2 regions of the Agromyces mariniharenae genome follow, and region 1 is predicted to be linked to the other one. Evidence: predicted binding sites of a transcription regulator. Region 1 holds the regulator's gene; the other holds the start of a gene.

Region 1 (4,440 bases):
ACCGCGTCGTCGAGGCCGTTGAGGCGGATGATCTCGTCGATGAGGACGCGCGGGTCGCCCTCGGGCGCGAGCGACTCGGCGATGGCCCAGAGCGAGTCGCCCTGGCCGATCGTGACGTACTCGAACGAGGAGGCCGGCGCCGACGAGCCGCCGTCGGCGGCTGCACCACCCGAACCGAGGACGGTGACGAGCGCCCAGACGACGAGCGGCAGGGACGCCAGCGCGGTGAAGACGATGCGCCCCCGGCGCGTGAGTCGGAGCCGCGTCGCCGTGCGCGGTGCCGACTCCACCGTCATCGTGCGGGTCGGGACGATCGCTGCGCTCATGTCACACCTCCTGGACGAGTCGCATCCGACCCTCGGCCGGGAGGGCCGGATGCGAAGCTCTGTTCCGAATATATCTTCGAATGTTCGAAGCTGCAAGCACCCGACTCGCCGGAATGCGCCCGCGGATTCCGCGACACACTCGAACGAATGTTTGCCGCACCGACATCTGCCGGATACAGTTTCGAATGTTCGACCACAGTCGATCAGAGACCACCGACATCCGGTCGCGAGCGGCCGCAACGAGGGGCGGAGACCTTGAGCACCGACATCGACGACGTGCGGGACCAGGGCAGGGCGCGCCGCCGCAAGAGCCTCAGCGCCAAGCAGGTCGCCATCCTCGAGGTCATCCAGCGCTCGGTGTCGAGCCGTGGCTACCCGCCGAGCATGCGCGAGATCGGCGACGCGGTCGGGCTCTCGTCGCTCTCCAGCGTCACGCACCAGCTGAACCAGCTCGAGCTGGCCGGCTACCTGCGTCGCGACCCCAACCGCCCGCGCGCCCTCGAGGTGCTCATCGAGCTGCCCGGTTCGGCCGATCGCGCGCCGTCCGCCGGTGAGCCCATCCCCGTCGGCGACGCCGCGATGGTGCCGCTCGTGGGGCGCATCGCCGCCGGCATCCCCATCACGGCCGAGCAGCAGATCGACGAGGTGTTCCCGCTCCCCCGCCAGCTCGTCGGCAAGGGCGAGCTCTTCATCCTCAAGGTCGTCGGCGACTCCATGATCGACGCCGCCATCTGCGACGGCGACTGGGTCGTCGTGCGCTCACAGCGCACGGCGGAGAACGGCGAGATCGTCGCCGCAATGCTCGACGGCGAGGCGACGGTCAAGGTGTTCCGTCAGCGCGACGGCCATACCTGGCTGCTCCCCCGCAACAGCGCGTTCGAGCCCATCCTCGGCGACCAGGCCGAGGTGCTCGGCAAGGTCGTGGCAGTCCTGCGCACGGTCTGATCCCAGCACCTGAGCCGGTGGCATTCCGGGCTCGCGCCCGATACCGCGACGGATGCCGCGACGGCGCGATCAGGCGGCGGCGACCGCCGCTGCCGGCTGGGGCTGCGGCTTCGCCACCCCGCGCAGCCAGCCGACGACCGTGTCCATGAAGCGGGCGTGGTCATCGCGGAACACGGTGTGGCCCGTACCCTCCACGGTCTCGACGGTCATGCCCTGCCGGCGCAGCTGCGCCGCGACGCGCTCGGTGATGAGCAGGCTCTTCTCCGCGAGCACGACGAGGCTCGGCGCGACGAGCCGCGCCGGCGGCACGAGCGGCCGGGTGTCGGCGAAGCCGAGGATCGTCCGTCGGTCCCAGTCCCGCAGGGTGGCCAGCTCGATGTCGACGTCGGCCGCGCTCCACTTCGGGTTCATGCGCACGAGCGCCGAGCGCCTCGGTCGCGGCGCGACCGCGAAGAACGCCTTGAACGCCCAGCCGCGGATGCCGGTGGGGAACGAGAAGGCCGGGTCGATGTAGATCGCAGCCCGGGGCGCCATGCGGTCGGCGACGAGGCTCGCGACGAGGCCGCCGAGCGAGTGGCCCATGACCACGTCGGGCGGACCGTCGACCAGCGGCGTCAGCGTCTCGACGACGTCGTCCGCCCAGGCGGCCGGCGAGTACCGGCGTGCACGCGGGCTGCGCCCGTGCCCGGCCAGGTCGACCGCGAGCACGCGGAAGCCGTGCTCGTGCAGTTCAGCGGTGACGCGGTGCCAGGCTCGCGAATCCGACATGATGCCGTGGATGAGCACGGCGGTCTTCGTGCCGCTGCCGGATTCGTTCACTGCGAGACGCATGCGCCGACCGTACGCGACGCACCTGTGGAATCCCCCGACGACGGCCGAGGGGTTGCCACGAGCCCGTCGGTGTGCGTGCGAGACGACGAGGGGCGGATGCCGCGAGCCCGCGGCATCCGCCCCCTTCGTCGATGCCGACTACTCGGCCAGCACGGGCTCCGCGAGCTCGGCGCGCACCGCGCGCGTCGCCTCGATGATGTGCTCGAGCGAGGCGACCGTCTCGTCGTAGCCGCGCGTCTTCAGGCCGCAGTCGGGGTTGACCCACAGCTTCGACGCGGGGATCTCGGCGACGGCCCGCTCGAGGAGCGCCTGCACCTCGGCGGCGCTCGGCACGCGCGGCGAGTGGATGTCGTAGACGCCCGGCCCGATGCCGTGGTCGAAGCCGCTCGACGACAGGTCGTCGACGACCTCCATGCGGCTGCGCGCGGCCTCGATCGACGTGACGTCGGCGTCGAGGTTGCGGATCGCGTCGATCACCACGCCGAACTCCGAGTAGCAGAGGTGCGTGTGCACCTGGGTCGCCGACGCCGCGCCGCCCGTGGCCAGGCGGAACGAGCCGACCGACCAGTCGAGGTACGCCGGCTGGTCGGCGAGCTTCAGCGGCAGGAGCTCGCGCAGCGCGGGCTCGTCGACCTGGATCACGCGGATGCCGGCCTGCTCGAGGTCGGCGATCTCGTCGCGCAGGGCGAGCGCGACCTGGCGGGCGGTGTCGCCGAGCGGCTGGTCGTCGCGCACGAACGACCACGCCAGGATCGTCACGGGCCCGGTGAGCATGCCCTTCACGGGCTTCTCGGTGAGCGACTGCGCGTGCGTCGACCACTCGACCGTCATGGGAGCAGGGCGCGAGACGTCGCCCCACAGGATCGACGGACGCGTGCAGCGCGAGCCATAGGACTGCACCCAGCCGTGCTGCGTCACGGCGAAGCCGTCGAGCAGCTCGGCGAAGTACTGCACCATGTCGTTGCGCTCGGGCTCGCCGTGCACGAGCACGTCGAGGCCGAGGTCCTCCTGCAGGCGGATGACGCGTTCGATCTCGTCGCGCATGAGCGCACGGTACTCGGCATCCGTCAGCTCGGCCTTCACGAGCCGGGCGCGAGCACGGCGGATGTCGGCCGTCTGCGGGAACGAGCCGATCGTCGTGGTCGGCAGCTCGGGCAGCTCGAGGGCCTCCTGCGCCGCCACGCGCTCGTCGTACGCCGCGCGGGTGAAGTCGCGATCGGCGAGGGCGTCGAGGCGGTGGCGCACGGCGGGCACGCGCACGCCCGGCGCGCCCGCGCGGTCGGCCAGGGCAGCGGATGCCGCGTCGAGCTCGGTCGCGATCGCGTCGCGTCCCTCGGCGAGGCCGCGCGCGAGCGTCGCGACCTGCGCGACCTTCTGGTCGGCGAACGCGAGCCAGCTCACGAGGCGCGGGTCGAGCAGCGTCTCGTCGTCGACGTCGTGCGGCACGTGCAGCAGCGACGTGGAGGTCGACACCGCGACATCGCCCGAGCGCGAGCGCAGCGCGTCGGCGCGCTCGAACGCGTGCGCGAGGTCGCCGCGCCAGATGTTGTGACCGTCGATGACGCCCGCGACGAGCGTCTTCGCGGCGAGCGACTCCTCGGTCGCCGGGTCGAGCTGCTCGGGCGCGGTGCCGCGCACGAGGTCGAACGAGATCGCCTCGACGGGGGCGGCGGCGAGAGCCGGCAGCGCGTCGTCGAGTGCGCCGTAGGGCGCGGCCACGAAGATCGCGGGACGCTCTTCGGCAGTGCCGAGGGCGTCGTAGGCGCGGCCGATCGCGTCGAGGACGCGCTCGCGGGGCTCGTCGATGCTCTCGCTCACGAGCGCCGGCTCGTCGAGCTGGACCCAGGCGGCGCCGGCGGCGGCGAGCTCGGCCAGGAGTGCGGCGTAGACGGGCACGAGCTCGTCGAGGCGGTCGAGCGGGCGGAAGCCCTCGGGCGCGCCGTCGGCTGCCTTCGCGAGCAGGAGGAACGTGACCGGGCCGACGATGACGGGGCGGGTCAGGAACCCGGCCGCCCTGGCCTCGGCGAACTCGGCGAGGATGCGGTCGGCGTGCAGCGCGAAGGCGGTGTCGGGGCCGATCTCGGGCACCAGGTAGTGGTAGTTCGAGTCGAACCACTTCGTCATCTCGAGCGGGGCGTCCTCGCCCTCGCCGCGGGCGATGGTGAAGTACCCGGCGAGGTCGACCCGGCCGGCCTCGTCCTGCAGGCGGTGGAAGCGCTCGGGCACGGCGCCGACGGCGATCGCGGCGTCGAGCACCTGGTCGTAGTACGAGAACGACTCGGGGATCGACGAGTCGTCGCGCCCGAGGCCGAGCGACGCGAGCCGCTCCCTGGTCGCT
Region 2 (4,440 bases), 1.2 Mb from region 1:
GGCACACGAAGTCCGACGCGATGGAGACGATCCGTCACCTCATCAACGACCTCGGCAACTGGTGGCGCCCCGAGTCGCCGTCGGAGGAGTCGGTGATCGAGATGCTCGAGTCGCGCGGGATCGAGTGGACCGACCTCGACGGCTGGCACCGCCTCGACGAGCACGAGCTCGCGCTCGGCGCGGCCGAGGGTCGGGTGCGCGTGAAGGTCGTGCCCCGCGACGAGATGGTCGAGATCTCGCGCGACGAGGTCGCGTAGCGAGTCGCGCAACGGAGCTGCGGCGCAGCGACGCGCGGGTGGTCGTGCGGCGTCGGGGCGATCGGTGTGTCGTGCGCGGCGGATGGCGTCAGCGACGTCGGGCGGGCGCAACGTGCAGGCCGCGATGGCGGCGGAATCTCCCGCTGCGAGCCGGCGGCGTTTCCAAACCGCTGCGCGCCGGCGCGGGCGACACCTCAGGCGGCCAACAGGTCGAGGCGTGTAGCGCGGCGACCCGGTCGTGGGCGCTGCTCGGGATCGAGGTGCGGCGGCGGCACGAACCAGACGGCGCCGTCGCGTATGAAGATCTGCCATCCGTCGTGATGGATCATCCAATGATGGAACGCGCAGAGCAGGACCCCGTTCGACAGGTCGGTCGGGCCGCTGTGTGCGAGCCACCACAGGATGTGGTGCGCCTGGGTATGCGCGGTCGGGCGAGCGCAATCGGGATGGGCGCACCCGCCGTCGCGTTCGGCCAGTGCGATGCGTTGGGCCTTGGTGAAGAGGCGCTGACGGCGCCCCAGGTGCAGCACCTCGCCGTCACCGGTGGTGACCATCGGGATGAGCCCCGCGCCGGCGGCGATGCCGAGGGCGGTGGTCGTGGAGATCGGCTGGTCGATGTCGTCGATGGTCGCGAAGCCGACCCCGCTCATGAGGTCGTCGTTGTCGATGCGCACGACAACCGTCGCGGACGCGAGCGCCGGCGGCGCCTGTTCGACCGTGATGGCGAGTCGGGCGAGGTCGGCGAGGGCGTCGGCGGTCATCTGCTCGAGAGTGCGGGTGTCGACGAGGGCCCGGTCCGCCGCGTCGGGCAGGGGAATCACGGGCGCCGTGGCATCCGATGCATTGGTCACGCCCGAGGCCGCGGCATCCGATGCGTGGGCCGAACCCGGGGCCGCGGCATCCGATGCGTGGGCCGAACCCGAGGCCGCGGCATCCGAGGCGTGGGCCGAACCCGGGGCCGCGGCATCCGATGCACCGATCGCGGCTGAGGCGGCGGCCGTAGCGCGAGCCGCGAGTCGGCTCTTCGCGTCGCGTGCGGCATGGAGGTCGGCGGACACGAGCGTCTCGACCGCGAGCTTGATCGGTGCGGCCGTGGCCGGATCGAAGCATCCGCGCAGGTGGATGAGCCCGTGCTGGTCCTCCCAGATGCGAAGCGACCGTCGCGCGTGCAGCTCGTCTTCGCGTGCTGCGACGCCGGGCTTGTCGAGCTGTGCTCGGATGAGCTTGAAGTAGCGAGCGAGGCCGTCGACGCCGACGGCGCCGGCCCGCTCGAGCAGCTTCAGCTCGGTGGGCTCGAGGTGGTCGGCGTCGATCGTGAGCCGCAGCGAGTCGAGGAACGTGGTGATGCGGTGCGCGACCTCGACCGAGGTGGTTCCGGCGGAGATCGCCGCGGCGACGTGTGCGTAGCGCGGCCCTCGAGCGGGCAGCGCGCCGATCGACTCGCGGGTCGAGGTGGCCGCGGCGACCGCGATGAGCTTGGTGGTCTCGGACGTGCTCGCGCCGGTGGTGGCGGCGATGAACCGCTCGGGTGTCGCGAAGCCGTGTCGACCCGCGAGCCCGTCGTGCCGGGATTCGCCCGCCGAACGCCTGGCGATCGCCGAGGAGCACTGCAGCTTCAGCGCCTCGATCGCTCGTTCGAGGCGAGCGATCGCCCTGAGCGCCTCGACGAGTTGATCGTCACTCAGGGCATCGGCACCTCGGGATGGAGTCGCAGCGGCATCCGCTTCAGGTGTGGCATCCGTCTCAGCGGTGGCATCCGTCTCAGGTGTGGCATCCGTTTCAGCGGCGGCATCCGTCTCAGCCGCGGCATCCGACGCCGGAAACCAGGCTGCGACGAGCTCTCGAAACCCCTCACCGACGCGCCCCAGGGCCCCGCCGCCGCTGATCGCCGAGACCAGGACGTGCGGCTGCGATGCCACCTGGTCGCCCTGCGTCGTCATGCTTCGATATTCGCATGATCCTCCGACATTCGTTCGAAGATGTGGAGGAATGAGGCGAGTGAATATCGAGCATACATGCGAATACCGCCGCGGCCGCGGTGACGCCGGCAGTCTCGCCGGAACGTGCTTCTACGACTGATGTCCCACGGGCGGCTCGCCGACGAACTGGTGCGCCTCCCGCGCCAGCTCCGACCAGAGCTGCAGGTCGGCGACACGCACCCAGTTTCGGCTGTCGCCGCCCTTCGTCGAGTGGAACGCCACCGCGATCCCGCGCTCCCGCAGGTCGGATGACCGCGCCTCGGGCAGCTCGACCACCAGGTCGTCGCCGTCGAGGAAGGCGAACAGCCGCCCCTTCACGAGCAGGCCGTCGGGCGTCAGGTCGACGTCGTAGTCCTCGTCCATCAGCAGTTCGCGCGTGACCGCGTCGTATGCCTGCTCGACCTCTGCGCTCATCTCGTCCCCTCCGCGTGGTCCCTCCACTGTGTCAGCCACGGCGAACGCTGTCGATGGGTCGAGCCGCTACGCTGCACATCATGCCGTTCGAGACCGTGACCACCGCCGTGGTCGCGGCCATCGTCGGGGCCGCGCTCGGGTGGTGGCCGCTCGCTGCGTGGACGCAGCGTTCGACGAAGGGCGAGCGGATGCCGCTGCGCAACGTCCGCGTCGCCGGCGCCGTGATCACCGCCGTCACGTTCGGTGCGCTCGCACTGCGGTTCGGCTTCGTGTGGATCCTGCCCGCGCTCCTGGCGTTCGCCGCGGCATCGACCGTGCTCGGGCTCGTCGACCTCGCCGAGAAGCGCCTTCCGAATGCGGTGATCTTCCCGACGCTCGCTGGTGTCGGGGTGCTGCTGGTGCCGCCGCCGTGGGTGTCGGGGGAGTGGATCGCGCTGCTCTGGGCGGCGATCGGGTCGGTGGCGATGTTCGCCGTGTACTTCGTGCTCGCCCTCATCTCGCCGTCGTCGATGGGCATGGGGGACGTGAAGCTCGCGCTCGTGATCGGCCTGCTGCTCGGATGGTTCGGACTGAGCACGTGGCTCATCGGCCTGCTGGCGGCATTCGTGGTGGGGGGCTTGGTGGCCGTCGTGGCGCTGCTGCTTCGGCGCGTGACGCTCCGCGGGTCGATCCCGTTCGGGCCGTCGATGCTGATGGGAGCGTTGATCGCGGCGCTCATCGTCGGAGGGTGAAACGGACGGAAACCTCCGGAGTCAACCCCGGTGGGGTACAACGACGTACCCCCAGACCGGGGGACCACGATTCGGTGAATCCGCGGTTTTCCGTGCTTTCCCATAGGTCCGTGTGCTGCATATCCGCTCGTACCCCCAAACGGGGGCATGGCTACGTATGCATACGCACAGTTACCTTCGCTTAGCCGCTGGTGCCCACCAGTGGCACGTTTTTACCTCCTGAAACCCGAAGGACACAGCAATGCTCAAGGCATACTCGCGCCTCCAGGCGCGTCTCAACTCCGTTCGCAGCGAAGAGGAAGGCGCGACCGCGGTCGAGTACGCCCTCATCATCGGTCTGGTGTCGCTCGCGCTCATCGCCGCGGCGTTCCTGCTCATCCCGGGCATCCAGAACCTCTTCGGGGACATCAGCACGGCCCTCAACGGTGCCACGGTTCCGACCCTCGGTCCGGCCGTCCCCGCCACCTGAGCCGGCGATCTGTGACTTGGCCGGGGGCGGCGTCCGCCCCCGGCCTTGGAGGGTTTTAAGACATGTCGAGACTTCGAGGTGAACGTGGCGCAGCTGCGGTCGAGTTCGCGTTCATCCTGATCCCGCTCCTGCTCCTCGTGATCGGCATCTTCGAGTTCGGTCGCGTCTACATGGTCCAGCTGACGATGACGAACGCCGCCCGCGATGCGGTACGTATGTACGCGGTCTCCGATGATGTCACCCGAGTCGCGAACACCAATCTCACCCTCGCCAAGGCGCTTCGTCTGGACCTGTCCGGGACGATGACTGCGGCCGCTGCTGCAACGGCCCTGGATGGCTATCTCGACAGCATGCCCGGCATCGTCCAGACCTGCGACACGGGTACGCCCGCCGCACCAGGAGAGGTCTCGGTGACGCTCGTGCGGACCGAGAGCATCTTCGGGTTCCTCACGGGAAGCGGCGATCCGCTCCTGCCCATCACGCTTCATGGAAAGGCCGTCATCGTATGCAACGGTTGATCAGGAAGCTCCGCCGTGATCGCGGAGCGACCGCTGTGGTGTTCGCTTTCCTCGCCATCCCGATCCTCGGCG

Evidence for each region. Region 1 encodes LexA, which represses DNA repair genes until DNA is damaged. Its sites were predicted from a motif close to TCGAACANNTGTTCGA; they were not measured.
Region 2: FYC51_RS05755 (HNH endonuclease signature motif containing protein) is a predicted target of LexA. The motif match lies at 2,263-2,278, and genes of this name have one in related genera.

What each region holds. Positions count from the first base shown of each region.
Region 1 covers NZ_VSSB01000001.1:45,214-49,653, forward strand. Annotated here, with positions in the region: gene FYC51_RS00185 (LysM peptidoglycan-binding domain-containing protein) at 1-326, opposite strand, end outside; gene lexA (transcriptional repressor LexA) at 594-1,271, shown strand; gene FYC51_RS00195 (alpha/beta fold hydrolase) at 1,341-2,102, opposite strand; gene metE (5-methyltetrahydropteroyltriglutamate--homocysteine S-methyltransferase) at 2,241-4,440, opposite strand, start outside.
Region 2 covers NZ_VSSB01000001.1:1,260,687-1,265,126, reverse strand. Annotated here, with positions in the region: gene FYC51_RS05760 (FAD-dependent oxidoreductase) at 1-257, shown strand, start outside; gene FYC51_RS05755 (HNH endonuclease signature motif containing protein) at 452-2,197, opposite strand; gene FYC51_RS05750 (hypothetical protein) at 2,327-2,650, opposite strand; gene FYC51_RS05745 (prepilin peptidase) at 2,731-3,381, shown strand; gene FYC51_RS05740 (Flp family type IVb pilin) at 3,623-3,850, shown strand; gene FYC51_RS05735 (TadE/TadG family type IV pilus assembly protein) at 3,913-4,368, shown strand; gene FYC51_RS05730 (TadE/TadG family type IV pilus assembly protein) at 4,365-4,440, shown strand, end outside.